3 regions of the Pseudomonas sp. S3_E10 genome follow, and region 1 is predicted to be linked to each of the others. Evidence: predicted binding sites of a transcription regulator. Region 1 holds the regulator's gene; each other region holds the start of a gene.
What was found. The regulator sigma-54, encoded in region 1, starts transcription at its own class of promoters, with help from an activator protein. The targets are predictions, from matches to a motif close to ANTGGCATNNANNTTGCTNT.
Positions count from the first base shown of each region.

Region 1 (5,814 bases):
CCGGCAATACCGTGACACTGACGCGCACCCCAAACGGTGATATTGACGTCGTGACCTCGGTGGGCAACCTGGCTTACTTCGAACAGAAGCAGTCGGCTACCGATACAGGCCCGATGAAGGGCTACGGCAAGACCATCCAGTACCATGCCCAGCAGAACCGCATTGTATTGATCGACCAGGCCAAGGTGCTGAGCCCCGATGGCAACTCCACGGAAGGTGAAAAAATCACCTATGACACCGTGAAGCAGATCGCCAACGCCGGTCGAGCCAATGGCAACAAGGTAACTGCGCCACGTCCGCGTATCGACATGGTTATCCAGCCGAAGAAGAAGGCCGAGTAATGGCAACCCTGAAAGCCCAGCATCTGGCCAAGGCCTATAAAAGCCGTCAGGTCGTGCGCGACGTCAGCCTGTCGATCGACAGCGGCCAGATCGTCGGCTTGCTCGGCCCCAACGGCGCCGGCAAGACCACATGCTTCTATATGATCGTCGGCCTGGTCCAGGCAGATCAGGGTCGCGTACTGATCGACGACCTGGATGTCAGCCATCAGCCGATGCACGGCCGTGCTCGCGCCGGTATCGGCTATCTCCCGCAAGAAGCCTCGATCTTCCGCAAACTGTCGGTTGCCGACAACATCATGGCTATCCTTGAGACCCGCAAGGAACTCGACCGTGACGGCCGCCGCCAAGAGCTGGAAAGCCTGCTGCAGGAGTTCCACATCAACCACATTCGCGACAACCTTGGCATGAGCCTGTCCGGTGGCGAGCGTCGTCGCGTGGAAATCGCCCGCGCCCTGGCGACCGCGCCAAAGTTCATCCTGCTGGACGAACCGTTTGCCGGCGTCGACCCGATTTCGGTCGGCGACATCAAGCAGATCATCCATCACCTCAAGGCCAAGGGTATCGGCGTATTGATCACCGACCACAACGTGCGTGAAACCCTCGATATCTGCGAAACCGCGTATATCGTCAACGATGGCCAGTTGATCGCCGAAGGCGATTCCGCGACCATCCTGGCCAACGAACTGGTCAAGGAAGTGTACCTGGGTCACGAGTTCCGCCTGTAAAACCACCTGTATGAACAGGGGGTGGCAGGTCGTTTGTCCGAAGCGCGCGTACCAAAGAAAAACCTACGGTTTTTTTATTGTTACCGCGCTCTAGGCAAAGCCCTCGATATCAGGCATATAATTTGCTTATGTTTGGCGCTCACGCGCCCTGTCGTGGATGGCGCATTGCGCCGGCGAATAAGGTGTTAAGCCCCTGCCATGAAACCATCGCTAGTCCTGAGAATGGGCCAGCAGCTGACGATGACACCGCAGCTGCAACAGGCCATCCGCCTGCTCCAATTGTCGACCCTGGACCTGCAACAGGAAATCCAGGAGGCCCTGGAGTCCAATCCGATGCTCGAACGCCAGGAAGAAGGCGACGACTTCGATAATGCAGACCCGCTGGCCGACAACATCGAGCAAAAAACCAATTCCGACGTGCAGGAACCCTCCTACCAGGAAACCGCCCCAACGGTGGATAACCTTGAGGAAGGCGACTGGAACGAACGCATTCCCAACGAACTCCCGGTGGATACCGCCTGGGAAGACGTCTACCAGACCAGCGCGAGCAGCCTGCCCAGCAACGATGATGACGAGTGGGACTTCACCACCCGCACCTCCGCCGGCGAAAGCCTGCAGAGCCATCTGTTGTGGCAACTGAACCTCGCACCGATGTCCGACACCGATCGCCTGATCGCCGTCACGCTGATCGATTGCATCAACAACCAGGGTTATCTGGACGAGACGCTCGAGGAGATTCTGGAGGCCTTCGACCCTGAACTGGACATTGAGCTGGACGAAATCGAAGCCGTCCTGCACCGCATCCAGCAGTTCGAGCCTGCGGGCATTGGCGCCCGCTCCCTGAGCGAATGCCTGTTGCTGCAACTGCGCCAGCTGCCCGCCAAGACACCTTGGCTGGCTGAAGCCCAGCGCCTGGTCACCGATTACATCGACCTGCTGGGCAGCCGCGACTACAGCCAGTTGATGCGCCGCATGAAGCTCAAGGAAGATGACCTGCGCCAGGTTATCGAACTGGTGCAAAGCCTCAACCCGCGCCCGGGCTCGCAGATCGAGTCCAGCGAAGCCGAATATGTGGTCCCTGACGTGATTGTGCGCAAGGACAACGAACGCTGGCTGGTGGAATTGAACCAGGAGTCGGTGCCACGCCTGCGGGTCAACCCGCAATATGCCGGTTTTGTGCGCCGCGCCGACACCAGCGCCGACAACACCTTCATGCGCAACCAGTTGCAGGAAGCCCGCTGGTTCATCAAGAGCCTGCAGAGCCGTAACGAAACCCTGATGAAAGTTGCCACCCAGATCGTCGAGCATCAGCGCGGCTTCCTGGAATACGGCGACGAGGCGATGAAGCCTCTGGTGCTGCATGACATCGCCGAGGCGGTAGGCATGCACGAATCAACGATTTCACGGGTGACGACGCAAAAATTCATGCATACCCCACGGGGTATATATGAGCTCAAATACTTTTTCTCCAGCCATGTCAGCACCTCCGAAGGCGGCGAATGCTCGTCCACGGCGATCCGCGCGATCATCAAAAAACTGGTTGCCGCGGAAAATCAGAAAAAGCCGTTGAGTGACAGCAAGATCGCTGGTTTACTGGAGGCACAAGGCATTCAGGTCGCCCGTCGAACCGTCGCCAAGTACCGCGAGTCCCTTGGGATCGCGCCTTCCAGCGAGCGTAAGCGTTTGATGTGACGGGCGGGCCACAGCGTTCCAGTGGCAGGCGTCTTTGCCTGCCGCTTTATGCACTGGCAACGAAGGAGAAGCTGTATGCAAGTCAACATCAGTGGACACCAGCTGGAAGTCACCAAGCCCCTGCGTGAGTACACCGAGAGCAAGCTGAACAAGCTTGCGGGGCATTTTGACAAGATCACCAACGTGCAGGTCATCATGGAGGTCGATAAGCTCAAGCAGAAAATCGAGGCCACCCTGCACGTACCGAATGCCAAGCTCGTCGCCAATGCTGAGCATGAGGACATGTACGCGGCGATTGACTCGCTCTACGACAAGCTGGACCGCCAACTCATAAAGCATAAGGAAAAGAATCTGCACCTGATGCAAGGTACAGGTCGTTAACTCTCCCCCCATGATCCGACTTGAAACCATCCTGACCCCCGGCCGTTCCCTCGTGAACGTGCCGGGCGGCAGCAAGAAAAAAGCCCTTGAACAAATTGCCAACCTGATCGCCCGCGAAGTGCCGGATCTGGAGATGCAAGTTGTCTTCGAGGCACTGGTTGCCCGTGAAAAACTCGGTTCCACCGGTTTTGGCAACGGCATCGCCATTCCTCACTGCCGCCTCAAAGGCTGTGACACCCCCGTGAGCGCCCTGCTGCATCTGGAAGCTCCGATCGATTTTGACGCCATCGACGGCGCCCCGGTTGACCTGCTGTTTGTGCTGCTGGTCCCGGAAGCCGCCACCGATGCGCACCTGGAACTGCTCCGGCAGATCGCCAGCATGCTCGACCGCAAGGAGGTACGCGACAAACTGCGCAGTGCCAGCAGCAACGCGGCGCTGTATCAAGTTGTCCTGGATGAACAAAACGGGCAGTAATCATGCGTTTGATCATCGTCAGCGGCCGCTCAGGCTCGGGTAAAAGCACCGCCCTCAATGTTCTTGAGGACAGCGGCTTCTATTGCATCGACAACCTGCCCGCCGGCCTGCTGCCGGAACTGGCCGAACGGGCGCTTATCCACACCGAGTTGGCGCAACCCCTGGTGGCGGTTTCGATTGATGCCCGCAACTTGCCCAGCCATCTCTCGCGCTTCCCGGAACTGCTTGAGGAAGTGCGCGCCAAACATATTCATTGTGATGTGCTGTACCTGGACGCTGACGAAGAGACACTGCTCAAGCGCTTCTCCGAAACCCGTCGACGCCACCCCCTCAGCAGCCCCCACCGCTCCCTGGCCGAAGCCATCGAGGATGAAACCAAGCTGCTGGGGCCGATCATTGACCTGGCCGACCTCAAGATCAACACCACCAGCCTCAACCTGTATCAATTGCGTGACGCCATCAAGTTGCGCCTGCTCAACCAGCCCGAACCCGGTACGGCGTTTCTGGTCGAGTCATTTGGTTTCAAGCGGGGGATGCCGGTGGATGCCGACCTGGTGTTCGATGTGCGCTGTCTGCCCAACCCCTACTGGAAACCTGAACTGCGCGAGCAGTCCGGGTTGGACCAACCTGTGGCTGAGTATCTGGCCGCACAGCCTGATGTGGAGGAGATGTTCCAGGACATTTCCAGCTATTTGCTCAAATGGTTGCCACGCTTTGCCGCGAGTAACCGGGCCTATGTCACGATTGCCATTGGCTGCACAGGCGGCCACCACCGCTCCGTCTACCTGACCGAGCGCCTGGGCCAGGTGCTGCAACAAACCCTCAAGAACGTCCAGGTCCGCCACCGCGACCTTAGCTGAAAGGAACACCCCCGCGATGCCCGCTCTGGAAATTGAAATCATCAACAAGCTGGGTTTGCACGCCCGAGCCTCGGCCAAGTTCGTCGGCGTTGCCGGGCAGTTTCCCTGCCAGATCCGCGCCGGGCGCACCCCGGAAACCATGGTCGATGGCAAAAGCATCATGGCCATGATGATGCTGGCTGCCGGCAAGGGCACAAAGATTCATTTGAAGACCGAAGGCGAGCAAGAGCAGGAAGCGCTGGACGCCCTGGTGGCGCTGATCAACAACTACTTTGACGAGGGCGAATAAACCCGCTTTTGACTCAGGCACGAGGCCGCAATGGCCTCAGCCCAACGCAGTATCCATCACCATCATCAAGCAGAACCCGATGCACAAGCCAAGGCTGGCCAGCTTTTCGTGGCCATTGCGGCGCGATTCGGGGATGACTTCGTGAGTCACCACCAGCAACATCGCCCCAGCCGCCAATGCCAGCCCCAAAGGCAACAACACTTGTGCGAGGCTCACCAACCAGGCGCACAGCACGGCGAATACCGGCTCTACCAAACCTGAGGCCGCGCCGATCAGGAATGCCTTGACCCGCGACATCCCCGCCCCCGCCAATACCAAGGCAATCACCAGGCCTTCGGGCACATCCTGCAAAGCAATGCCCATGGCCAGGCTGTCGGCATCCGGCATGCCGCCACCGGCGGAAACGCCGACCGCCATGCCTTCCGGAATGTTGTGAGCGATAATGGCGAACACAAACAGCCAGATGCGTGGAGGAATCACCGGTTTGTCGGGGCTACCCACCAGCATCTCCGGGCTGGCTCCAGAGACCTTGCGGTCGACCAGATACAACCCGAACGCCCCCAGCATGATGCCCAAGCTGATCAAGCCGCCAGCGCCCCAGGGCGAGAGCCCCAGGCTTTGCGCCGCAGTAATACCCGGCACGACCAGCGAAAAGGCGGTTGCCGCCAGCATCACTCCAGCACCAAAGCCCAGCAAGGTATCGCTCAAGGCTACCGGCATCCGCCGAATCACCAGCACCGGAACCGCGCCCAACGCCGTGCCAAGCGCGCATATCGCCCCGCCCTGCAACGCGCGCAGGATGCGCGGCGCCAGGTCCAGCCAGGCCAGCCCATGGGCCACCAGCAATGCAGCCCCCGCCAATAGCAGCAGCGAACCAAACGCATAACGAAACATCCGCACGCTGCTGATCGCCAGTGTTTCAGTACCCATAGTCGGCCTTAGATCTTGTTATGAAGACGAATGTCAGGCCAGAGCGGCCTGATAGCGTGCGGCGACTTCTGGCCAGTTGATAACGCTGTAGAAGGCATTGATGTATTCAGGACGACGGTTC
Region 1 covers NZ_CP162743.1:1,809,252-1,815,065, forward strand. The annotation lists gene lptA (lipopolysaccharide transport periplasmic protein LptA) at 1-341, shown strand, start outside; gene lptB (LPS export ABC transporter ATP-binding protein) at 341-1,066, shown strand; gene AB4N98_RS08130 (RNA polymerase factor sigma-54) at 1,265-2,758, shown strand; gene hpf (ribosome hibernation-promoting factor, HPF/YfiA family) at 2,834-3,139, shown strand; gene ptsN (PTS IIA-like nitrogen regulatory protein PtsN) at 3,150-3,614, shown strand; gene rapZ (RNase adapter RapZ) at 3,617-4,474, shown strand; gene AB4N98_RS08150 (HPr family phosphocarrier protein) at 4,491-4,763, shown strand; gene AB4N98_RS08155 (ZIP family metal transporter) at 4,800-5,693, opposite strand; partial or broken gene AB4N98_RS08160 (superoxide dismutase) at 5,727-5,814, opposite strand, start outside.

Region 2 (5,814 bases), 2.4 Mb from region 1:
TGGGTGGTGAAAGTACTGGTATCCGTCGGGTCGAATGGCTTGAGCGTCTGGTTGATCACCGGCTCCGAGGAGTTCAGGTTACTGGTGGAATCCACCTTGGTGGACGCCTTCGGCGGCAGGTTCGACAGGTTCAGTTGCAGGTCGGTCAGGCCACCCTTGATGATTTTGCCGTCATCGTCCGCCGCATAGCCTTGCAAACGCGAGGTACCGGTGTTGTTGGTGATATAGCCGTCTTTGTCGGCACGGAAGGCACCGCTGCGAGTGTACTCCAGCGAACCGTCGCTGCCCTTCTGCACGAAGAAGCCACCACCCTGGATCGCCATGTCCAGGATACCGCCGCTGCCGTTGACGTCACCCTGGGTGAATTGCTGGGACACCGCCGCCAGGTTCACGCCGTTGCCGATGCTGTTCTGGCCGGTACCCAGTTTGGACGCGGCATAGATGTCGGAGAATTCCGCACGGGACGACTTGAAGCCGGTGGTCGCGACGTTGGCGATGTTGTTGCCGGTCACGTCCAGTTGTTTATTGGCCGCATAGAGGCCGCTAAGGCCGATGTTAAAAGACATGTTTCTCTCCCTCTGCCGTATCTAGCCGGCTCTATGTACCAATAGTCTGAATTTGCGACAGCTTCACGCTGCCCATGCCACCTGCAAGGTTCAGCAGCATTTCGCCGCCGGTCTTGCTCAACGTCACGCTGGTCACGGTTGCCGGCAGCGATGTTGCCAGGGCCACTGCGTCGCCCTTGTCATTCTTGGTCGTGGCCGCAAAGGTGTAGGTGCCGGCTGGGGCGACCTCGCCGTTGCCGTTCTTGCCATCCCAGATAAAGTCCGACGTACCGGCACTCTGGGCGCCCAAATCGAGGGTGCGCACCAGGTTGCCGTCTTTGTCGGTGATCTTGACGGTGACGTTACCCGTCGCCGCGGTCACGGCCACCGAGCCGGTCATGCTCTTGCTGGTATCCACCAGGGCCTTGTCGGTCTGGGTGATGATCGAACGCCCGACCAGCGAAGAAGCCTGCAGCGCTTGCGAGGAGCTGAAGTTGCTGGAGATGTTATTCACCGAGTCGTTCAGGGTGTTGATGCCTTCGAGGCTGCTGAACTGCGCCAGCTGGGCCACGAATGCACCGTTGTCCTGGGGTGACAGCGGGTTCTGGTTTTTCAGTTGGGTCACCAGCAGTTGCAGGAACGCGTCCTTGCCCAGCGACTGGTTGCCCGTCGCGGTCTTGGAAGCATCACCCAGGCTGCTGTTGTCCGTTGCAGTCTTGACCTTGGAATTGAACAGGTCCTGGACTGCCGTGTTGTTAGACGTATCAACGATGGCCATTATTTGGCGCCCCTTATCACTGACCCAGGGTCAGGACCTTTTGCATCATGGTTTTGGCGGTGTTCATCATTTCCGCGTTGGTCTGGAACGAGCGGCTGGCGGAGATCATGTCGGCCATCTCCTCGACCACGTTGACGTTCGGGTAATACACGTAGCCTTTTTCGTTCGCTGCCGGGTGGTTAGGCTCGTAGCGCGCTTCGAGGTTGCTCTGGTCTTCGACCACACCGAGTACCTGCACGCCTTTGCCGGCGGCGTCCTGTTCCTGGAACAACGAATCGCTGCCACCGTTCTGGCCGGCCTGGAACATGGTGGCGAACACCGGGTGCCGGGCGCGATAGGTTTGGTCAATGCTCGAAGACACAGTCTCGGCGTTGGCGATGTTACTGGCGACGGTGTTGAGGCGCGTGGTCTGGGCGCTCATGCCACTGCCGGCAATATTGAAAACACTGGACAGGGACATGGCTTACTCTCCACGCAGGGCTGACATCAGCCCTTTGAATTTGCTGTTGAGCAGGGTAAAGCTGGCCTGAAAGTTCACCGAGTTCTCGGCATAAGCCGATTGCTCCAGTTGGGCGTCGACGGTGTTCTGGTCGATCGATGGCTGCATCGGCGTGCGATACAGCAACGACTCGTCACCACTGCTCAGGCCTTGCGCTTCGATATGACGGTTGTTGGTCATGTTCAAGGCGAAGGTGCCGTTCTTGGTCTTGTCCTGCTGTGCAGCGAGCACAGCGGAGAAGTCCAGGTCCCGAGCCTTGTAGTTCGGGGTGTCGGCGTTGGCAATGTTGTTGGCCAGGACTTCGGCACGCTGGGCGCGGAAGCCCAGGGCTTGTTCGTGGATACCGAGCGCTTTATCGAAGCTGATGCTCATGGCGGAAACCTTTAGGCTGACCTGCTGTTCGTTAACAGGACTATAGCAAGGTGCATGCCAACCTGAGCAGAGCCCGAATTTCAAGGGCTTGCGGCAATGTTGCCGGCGGTGATGCCAGAAAAGCGGCAAGCGATTTCCGCGTAGCGCCAGTAAAGCGGCAATCGGGCTTGCCGCTTGCGAGTGGAGGGCTATAAACGGTGTGCGCAGGGGGCCGGGGTATTTAACCGTTTGTCCGTACTGTTATTTATGACAATTGCGACACGCGTAGGCTTTGATGCTTTATCAACCGACCCCCTTAAGCACAACGCAGAGGCTCGACATGTTGATAATCCCGGCCCCCAGGTTTGTCGAACAGGATTCGACACAGCCGATCCCGAATCTTGACCCTGCCCGACTGAGCGGCGACGTCGCCATACTGAGGTTGGATTTTCCTATGCAGCCAGCCGATTATTTCTATTTGAGCCTCAACAGCACCGTTCTTGGTGGCACGCACAATCAAAGCTTTAATATTGCCCACAGCACCGCTTCGCTGCGGATTCTGATTCCCACGAACATTGTCATCGCCAGTGCGGGCACCGAAGTCCAGTTGCGGGCCCGCATCCTGCGTGGAGGGCTGTATTCCACTGCAGGGGAGGCGAGAGTAAACATCGGTCGCCTGCCCATTGTGGTGCCACCAGACCAGTCATGGGACTTCAGCGACGGCACCTTTCAAGGCTGGGTAGCACAAGGCGTCTATGTGTCGCGGCTAAGCGTGATCGGTAGCCGCGTGGTCGTTAACCAGTTCAACAATCAGGCCACCAGCTCCCACATCATCACCCGTGCAGTTCCGGTAACGGCAGGACGCACCTATAACTGCAGCTTCGAGGTGACGGGAAGTACAGCCGTCAGCGACGGGTCGACCCTGCACATGACGATAAACGGCAGCCGGATCGGGCCTGACGTCACCACTATTACCGATGCCCGACGCCAAATCGGAACAGGAACATTTACCGCCGCCACGACGGGAACCGTGCGACTCGGCATCTTCAACGCAACAGTGCCCAGCGGGCAACATGGCCTGTCCCTGGGGCCCCTCCAAATGAGCACCACGCCCTGAGCGCTGTTGATGAGGACCGGCAGCGATTTTGCGCGAATAAAAAACGGGAGACTTTGCAAAGGTCTCCCGTTTTTGTTTTTAAAGCGCCGGTTATTTGGCCTGGTAAATGATGCCGGGGCTGCACTGCACCATCTGGAAGTGATCCGGCAGGCCGTTCAGCGCTTCGGAAGCACCCAGGAACAGGTAGCCGCCACGCTTGAGCGTGCCATGGATGCGCAACAGGATGTCTTTCTTCACCTCGGCCGAGAAGTAGATCAGCACGTTGCGGCAAAACACCATGTCGAACTTGCCCAGGCTGGCGTAGCTGTCGAGCAGGTTGAACGAGCGAAACTCCACGCGGTTTTTGATCGGCGCCTTGATCGCCCAGCGCCCGGCGCCTTTAGGCTCGAAGTAGCGCTGCAACCGGTCTTGGGACAAACCACGGCCCAGGGCCAGGCTGTCGTACTCACCGGTCTTGCAGTTGGTGAGCATGGTGCCGGACAGATCGGTGGCGACAATTTGCGCACCGGCCTTCAATTGCCCGATGTTGGTCCGCTCGAACTCATCGATGGACATCGAGATGGAATACGGCTCCTGCCCCGAAGAACAGGCCGCCGACCAGATGCGCAGACGCTGGCCCGGGCTGGCCTTGATAGCCTCCGGCAGCACCTTGCTCTTGAGCACCTCAAAGGGGTAGGTGTCACGAAACCACAGGGTTTCGTTGGTGGTCATGGCATCGACCACCATCTCTTTGAGCCCACTGCGCGGCTGGCCCTGGATCCGTTGAACCAACTCACCCAGGGACTTGATACCCTGCTGCTCCATTAGTTTGTTAAGACGACTGGATACCAGGTATTGCTTGTTTTCACCGAGCAATATCCCACAGGCTTTTTCCAGGAAGACCCGGAACTGCTCAAAATCCAAATTACCTGTAGACACTGATACCGCCTCTAAAATCGTATGACCGCCAGGGAAAAAGCCCCTGGCTATTATTATTCTGCTGCCTTGATCCGGTCGACCACCCGGGATGCCAGGTCATCAGGACGGAATTTGGCCAGGAAGTCATCGGCACCGACTTTCTTGACCATCGCCTGATTGAATACACCCGACAACGAAGTATGCAGGACGATATGCAATTTTTGCATGCGTGGATCGCTGCGTATTTCGGCCGTGAGAGTGTAGCCATCCATTTCCGGCATCTCGATGTCGGAAATCATCATCAAGAATTCTTCTTCCGGCTTCTTACCCTCATCCACCAGTTTGCGCAGATAGTCCAGCGCCTGGCGGCCGTCGTTGAGCGCCACTACGTCCACGCCGACGGTTTGCAGGCAACGGGTCACCTGCTTACGCGCCACCGAGGAGTCGTCCACTGTGAGCACCCGCAGCGAGACCGCCTTGTGCGCCGTCTCCGCGTCAACCACACCGACCGAAATCGATTCCGAGGTCGGCGCCACTTCGGCGAGGATCTTCTCTACGTCGATGATTTCCACCAACTGGTTATCGACCCGCGTCACCGCCGTGAGGTAGTGGTCGCGGCCGGTGCCCTTGGGTGGCGGATGGATCTCTTCCCAGTTCATGTTGACGATGCGCTCCACCGAGCGCACCAGGAAACCCTGGGTCTTGGTGTTGTATTCGGTAATGATCACGAATGGGCTTTCGCGGTCCTGCAAGCCTGCCGAACCTGTGGCCAGGGCCAGGTCGAGAATCGGAATGGTCGCACCACGAATATTGGCCACGCCACACACCACCGGGCTGGATTTGGGCATGATCGTCAGCTTGGGGCACTGCAGCACTTCCCGTACCTTGAACACATTGATGCCATAGAGTTGCTTGCCATCGAGGCGAAAAAGCAACAACTCCAGGCGATTCTGCCCTACCAGCTGTGTGCGCTGGTTTACTGAATCCATTACACCTGCCATGCCTTTACTCCTACGCTAAAACCTTGGGCTGTACCTACACGGCAGCGCGCACCCAACACTAAACGGCACGAGCCTTGCTATTTATTGGCCATGGACATTAAAACGACAGTTTCCCGACGCCTTCGACTCCCACGTTACCGCAGATTGCTCTGCGCCTCGGTGGCGTTGCTTGCTTTGAGCCTGAACACCACGGCCCGCGCAGAGAACGTCACCTTGCCTGATCTCCTTATCGGCGTCACTCAGGGCTTTCTTGAGTTCACTGTAGAAGATTATCTGGCAACCACACAGACACCGGGGCGTTATGAAATCCAAGTCAACCAATTGGACCCCCGCCTGCGCATGCCGATGTGCGACAAGGAATTGACAGCGACCCTTGAAAGCCCGGCCCAGCCCATCGGCCGCGTGACGGTACGGGTGCGCTGCGACGGAGCCTCGCCTTGGACGGTGTTTGTGCCGGCGCAGGTAAAGTTGTTTCGCGATGTTGTGGTAGTGGCCCGACCACTGAAACGCACCGGCATCATCGGTTTTGAGGACGTTGTATTACGCGAACGCGACATCAGCCTGATCAGCCAGGGCTACCTGACGTCCCTGGATCAGGCCGTCGGCCAACGATTGACCCGACCAGT
Region 2 covers NZ_CP162743.1:4,183,520-4,189,333, reverse strand. The annotation lists gene flgE (flagellar hook protein FlgE) at 1-566, opposite strand, end outside; gene flgD (flagellar hook assembly protein FlgD) at 598-1,323, opposite strand; gene flgC (flagellar basal body rod protein FlgC) at 1,340-1,783, opposite strand; gene flgB (flagellar basal body rod protein FlgB) at 1,787-2,194, opposite strand; gene AB4N98_RS19220 (hypothetical protein) at 2,628-3,290, shown strand; gene cheR (protein-glutamate O-methyltransferase CheR) at 3,381-4,208, opposite strand; gene AB4N98_RS19210 (chemotaxis protein CheV) at 4,262-5,188, opposite strand; gene flgA (flagellar basal body P-ring formation chaperone FlgA) at 5,279-5,814, shown strand, end outside.
Region 2: a site for sigma-54 is predicted at 2,237-2,256, ahead of flgB (flagellar basal body rod protein FlgB). Genes of this name have one in related genera too.

Region 3 (5,814 bases), 2.4 Mb from region 1:
AACAGCCTTGAGACCGCCCTACATTGATCTGCGGCGCCTTGAGATTATTGCTGCTGCACTGCGATCACCGGCGTGGGCGCCACGAACACCTTGGCATGCATCTGCTCATGCCCGCCGCCACGGCGCATGCCGCGCACCGGGCAGGCGTCAAGATAATCCAAGCCCACCGCGAGCTTGAGGTGCCGCTCCGGCCGTGCCAGTTGGTTGGTCACGTCAAAGCTGTACCAGGCGCCGTCCAACCAGGCTTCGGCCCAAGCGTGGCTGGCCAGGTGCGTGCTGTCTTCGGTGTACAAATACCCTGATACATAGCGTGCCGCGATCCCAAGGCTGCGCGCGCAGGCCAGGAACGCGTGAGTGTGGTCCTGACAAACACCCGCCCCGCCGGCAAAGGCCTGCGCGGCACTGGTGTCGACTTCGGTGGCGCCAGGGGTATAGACCATCACGTGGTTGAGCGCGTGCGTCAGGTCGATCAATGCCGTGCGGTCGCGACGTTGATGACAGTGCTGTTCGGCAAACTCACGCAACGCCTCGTCGGGCTCGGTCAGGCGCGTGCAGCGCAGGAACGGAAGCGGCGATTGGCTCTCGTGTTCGGCCTCGCGCAACTCGTCGATGTCCACTTGGCCACGGGCACCGATGATGATGGTGTCATGCGGCTCATCCAGGGTCAGCACGTGCAGGATATTGCCGAACGGGTCCACTTGGGCGCGCACCGGGCGCGGCAGGTCCAATTGCCAACTGAGTACGTGCTGGCGCTCGCTGTCGTGGGGGGTCACACGCAAGTACTGGATGCTGGCGCGCACTTGGTCTTCGTAGTGGTAGGTAGTTTCGTGGCTGATGGAGAGTCTCATGCCGCCTCCAGGTAGGAACTGTAGATGGCGTCGCCCAACTGGCGAACCAAAGGGATAAAGTCGGTCAGCCAGGCGTGCAGGCCTTCTTCGAGGATTTCATCAATGGCGGTAAAGCGCAGGCGCGCGTCCATCTCGGCGGCCAGGCGTTGCGCCGGTCGCCCGTTGAGGCCTGGCAGGCTGGCGAGGATCTGGTCGATCTCTTCGCTGCAGGCCCTGAGCGAGCGCGGCACGTCTGCGCGCAACAGCAACAGTTGCGCAACGTGTCGGGCGCCTGGGGCGTCGCGATAAATCTCGGTATAGGCCTCGAACGACGACAGCGCGCGCAACAAGGCGCTCCATTGGTAGTAGGCGTGAGCCGTGCCGTCGGTGACGGCTTCGGCGCGGTCGCCGGCCATTTCATAGCGTGCGTCCAGCAAACGCAGGGTGTTGTCGGCGCGCTCGATAAATGTGCCCAGACGAATGAAACGGAACGCGTCGTTGCGCATGATGGTGCCGTAGGTGGCGCCGCGAAACAGATGTGAGCGCTCCTTGACCCACTCGCAGAAACGGCTCATGCCGTAGCGGCCCAGGCCTTGTTGGGCGATATCGCGGATATCCAGCCAGGTGGCGTTGATGTTTTCCCACATGTCGGCGGTAATTCGCCCACGCACCGCATGGGCACTGGCCCGCGCGGCGCCGAGACAACTGTAGATACTGGCCGGGTTGGCCGCGTCCAGAGCGAAGAAGTGCAGCAGGTTTTCGGCATGCAATTCACCGTGGCGCTCGCGGTAATCCTCCAGGGTGCCGGTGATCAATAACGGCATGGCCAGTTCATGCAGGCCATCGCCGCGCCCGTCCTGGGGCATCAGCGACAACGAATAACTGACATCGAGCATGCGCGCGAGGTTTTCGGCGCGCTCAAGGTAGCGCGACATCCAATATAAATCCGAGGCAGTTCTGCTCAACATGGCATCAATCCTCCACCACCCAGGTGTCTTTGGTGCCGCCGCCCTGGGACGAGTTGACCACCAGCGAACCTTCGCGCAGCGCCACACGGGTCAAGCCGCCGGGGACTACACGGGTTTCCTTGCCGGACAACACAAACGGGCGCAGGTCGATGTGCCGTGGGGCGATACCGTTTTCGACAAAGGTCGGGCAGGTGGACAGGCATAGGGTCGGTTGGGCGATATAGGCGTGGGGCTTGGCCTTGATACGCGCACGGAAGGCTTCGATCTCGGCCGCGGTGGACGCGGGCCCCACCAGCATGCCGTAGCCGCCGGAGCCTTGGGTTTCCTTGACCACCAAGTCCGGCAGGTTGGCCAGCACGTGGGACAGTTCATCAGGTTTGCGGCACTGGAAGGTCGGCACGTTCTTCAGGATCGGTTCTTCATCCAGGTAAAAACGGATCATCTCGGTGACGAAGGGATACACCGACTTGTCATCCGCCACCCCGGTGCCGATGGCATTGGCCAGCACCACGTTGCCTGAACGATAGGCGGCGAGCAGGCCGGGTACGCCGAGCATGGAGTGCGGATTGAACGCCAGCGGGTCGAGAAACGCGTCGTCGAGGCGACGGTAGATCACGTCCACCGCCTTGGGGCCGTCGGTGGTGCGCATAAATACGCGGTCATCACGCACGAACAAGTCAGCCCCTTCCACCAGTTCCACACCCATTTCCCGAGCGAGGAACGCATGCTCAAAAAAGGCGCTGTTGAACCGCCCCGGCGTCAGTACCACCACGCTGGGGTTATCCAGGGGGCTGGAGCTTTTCAGGGTATCGAGCAGCAGGTTGGGGTAATGGTCGATGGGCGCGATGCGCTGGGCCGCGAACAGTTCGGGGAACAGGCGCATCATCATCTTGCGGTCTTCGAGCATGTAGCTGACACCGCTGGGTGTACGCAGGTTGTCCTCCAGCACGTAGTAAGTGCCATCGCCATCACGTACGAGATCGACCCCGGAGATGTGGGAATACAGATCACGGTGCAGATCCAGCCCCTGCATCGCCAATTGATATTGCTCGTTGGCCAGCACCTGTTCGGCGGGAATGATGCCGGCCTTGATGATGCGTTGCTCGTGGTACAGGTCGGCCAGAAACATGTTCAGCGCCTTGACCCGCTGGATGCAACCGCGCTCGACCACCCGCCATTCACTGGCCGGAATACTGCGCGGGATGGTGTCGAAGGGGATCAGGCGCTCGGTGCCTTGCTCGTCCCCGTACAGGGTGAAGGTGATCCCGGCGCGGTGAAACAGCAAATCGGCTTCGCGGCGACGCTGGGCCAAGAGTTCTGCCGGGGTGTCGGCCAACCAGCGGGCGAATTCGCGGTAGTGCGGGCGCACCTGCCCCGCCCCATCGTACATCTCATCGTAATAAGTGCGGATCATGCCGTACTCCTTGTCACTCGGACGCAAGAACCATCGCAAGGCCCGTGCCATCGGCATAAACACTTAAAAATCAGTGCGTTGAATTAATCCAGGCACCTTGTCGCACCTTCCTGGTGCACAGAATGCCCGGCGTGTTGTCCTGCGCTTCATCGCAATGCAGGCTTTGACTATCAACAGCATAGCCAGAGTTGATTTCACTGCCCGGCCAAGCCTGCGGATAATCGCGCCATCTGCTGAATAACCTTTGGCGCTCCGCTCTTCCCTTTAGGCCACCCTCGTTGGGTGGCTTTTTTTTAGGGTTCAAAAAGTACGGTAGGCGTCGCGCGGCGTTTCAGGTCATACAAACAAAATCGGCCGACCCTGAGGTCAGCCGATACACGGTGTTGCGCGTGACAACCCACTACATGGGTAACGGGCGAACCGGGTGCTTGACGCCCCACCCTTCTATGATGCCGCCAAGGGGCTCCACCACTGCTTCAAAGTCCTGCTCGAAGTCTCCTATGCCGTCGTAGGTTGCAAACATGACCTTGCTTAGCTCCAGGTACCAGGCGCCATCGTCGCGCGCACTGACCTGGGCGTTCAGCGACTCGCCGCGAAACTCACCCGCCGCCCTGCGCGCCCGTTCCTCATCCGGGAAAATGGCGTAGAACTCGATGGGGTGGAAACGTGAAAAATCGAAGCCGCCTTCTTTCATGCGGCGCAGAACGTGGGTACTGATGTCTTCTTGATAGGCTGTGCTCATGAAACGTCCTCCTCAAACCGATGGATAGACTTTCCGTGCTTCCCGAAGCCCGCACCTACCGGCGCGGGAACGGCCATGACATCACCGCTGGAAAACAAGCATGTAGCTGACAAGACCAGACCTTAGCGATTCATTCGCTGATCTCGCTTGCAGAGTAGCGCGAAGCTATCACCTCCACCAGAGGGGCTTGATGGGCGTAAAGGGAATATTCAGGCTGAGGGAGAAATGTCGAGGATCTGGATACTGTTCTGGTCTTTGAGAATCTTGACCGTCGGCTCGGATTGGCGACCTTCGAGGTCGTTGAGGTCGAGTTCAGCGGCGACGGGCACCAGCTTGTTGCGAATCATGTGCGCAGCGTCTTCGAGGCTGGGCTTTTGTTCGCAGGTGAACTGCTCCACGGACTGCTCGCCGTGATCATCAACGAAGGTAATTTGCCACGTTTGCATCGGTGCCTCCTCGATAAAGCCCGCGTATGGGCTCACAGGTATCTGGACCTTGAGGGCGCGCTAAACGTTCCGCTCAAGGCCTGAGGCACCGGATCAACCGCGCTTATTTTTCAGCGTGGTCTTTCAAGGCTTTCAACGTGTTGAACGGGGCATCCACCACGAATTTGTTCGCCAGCCACGACGGCACGCTGCCGCCTGGCTCGGTGTGGACCTGGTAAGTCACTTCGGTCTGGTTGTCGCCTTTGGGCACCAGCTTCCAGAAACCCTCGACCTGGGCGACACGCACATAACCTTTTTCGTCCGGCTTGTAGGTCGGCACGCCCTCAAGCTTGCGGGTTACGCTGCCATCGGCGTTTTTGATGGTGGTGACATGAATATAGGAATCACGATCGGTCACCGGGAATGGGGCGTTGAACTGCGTGTAGGTCCAGGCCTCGTCGCCTTTTTTATCTACCAGCTTCTGGGATTTGCATTCGTGGATCCAGGAACAGGCACCGGCGACATCTTCTTGCAGCGCAACGATCTTGGCCACGGGCGCCTTGATCACGGTTACACCGCGATAGGCCTTGTATTTGGAACCCGCCACTTCGCTCAGGGACACCTTGATCCCCTCTTCGTCCTTGGCGACCTGCCAGTCTTCAGCTTGTGCAGTGGCAGCACACAACAGCGTAAAACCGCACAGCACCGCCATTCGTTTCAGCGAACCCATTGTTGTATTCCTTATTGTTGACGTTCCGAGAGTAAAGCCCATCAAGCCGCCGTCATCTGCTCCCACCAGCCGATCAACCGGATCGCATCGGCCTGGTCGGTGCCGCACACATCGATATCCGCCTTGAAATCACTGCACACCGCCGGGCGCTCCGGCTGCCCGAACAGTTGGCACAGCTGTTCGACCGACAGGTGCAGGCAGCGTTCGCCCGCGGGCTTGCCATTAGGCATTCCGGGTAACGGCGAACTGATGGAGGGGGCAATGCAGCAGGCGCCACAGCCTTCACGGCAATTCATGACCAGCAGGTCCTCGACGACTCAATAGGGATGGCCGGGCTAGGGTACGCCCTTAAACAGCCGTTTTAAAATGGGCTAACACGGGTTTTTCGCATAAAACAAACATGACCGACCGGTCTGCGACAGATGGTCAATGACTCGCGTCACGCACGGGGGAAAGTTTACTGCTTGAACTCAAACTCCAACGCGGCGCCTTCCACCTCCCGGCGCTCCTCGTTGCGCAATTGCAGCTTCATTTCATTGCTGAGCAAACGGCCGTTGATCTGGAAGGCACTGTTGTCAGTGGGCTTCTCGCCGAACATCGGTGGCAGCAACGGCACGCTCTTGGGCTTGGGCATGGTGCCTAGCGGCTGCAGGTGCCGGACCATGTCCGAAGGCAGGGACAGGTCCAACTGCGCCGGTGGCAGCTGGG
Region 3 covers NZ_CP162743.1:4,251,753-4,257,566, reverse strand. The annotation lists gene AB4N98_RS19575 (c-type cytochrome) at 1-11, shown strand, start outside; gene AB4N98_RS19570 (transglutaminase family protein) at 45-848, opposite strand; gene AB4N98_RS19565 (alpha-E domain-containing protein) at 845-1,795, opposite strand; gene AB4N98_RS19560 (circularly permuted type 2 ATP-grasp protein) at 1,800-3,209, opposite strand; gene AB4N98_RS19555 (ribonuclease E inhibitor RraB) at 3,610-3,951, opposite strand; gene AB4N98_RS19550 (hypothetical protein) at 4,161-4,397, opposite strand; gene AB4N98_RS19545 (START domain-containing protein) at 4,501-5,106, opposite strand; gene AB4N98_RS19540 (YkgJ family cysteine cluster protein) at 5,148-5,402, opposite strand; gene AB4N98_RS19535 (translation initiation factor 2) at 5,564-5,814, opposite strand, start outside.
Region 3: a site for sigma-54 is predicted at 3,242-3,261, ahead of AB4N98_RS19560 (circularly permuted type 2 ATP-grasp protein). Genes of this name have one in related genera too.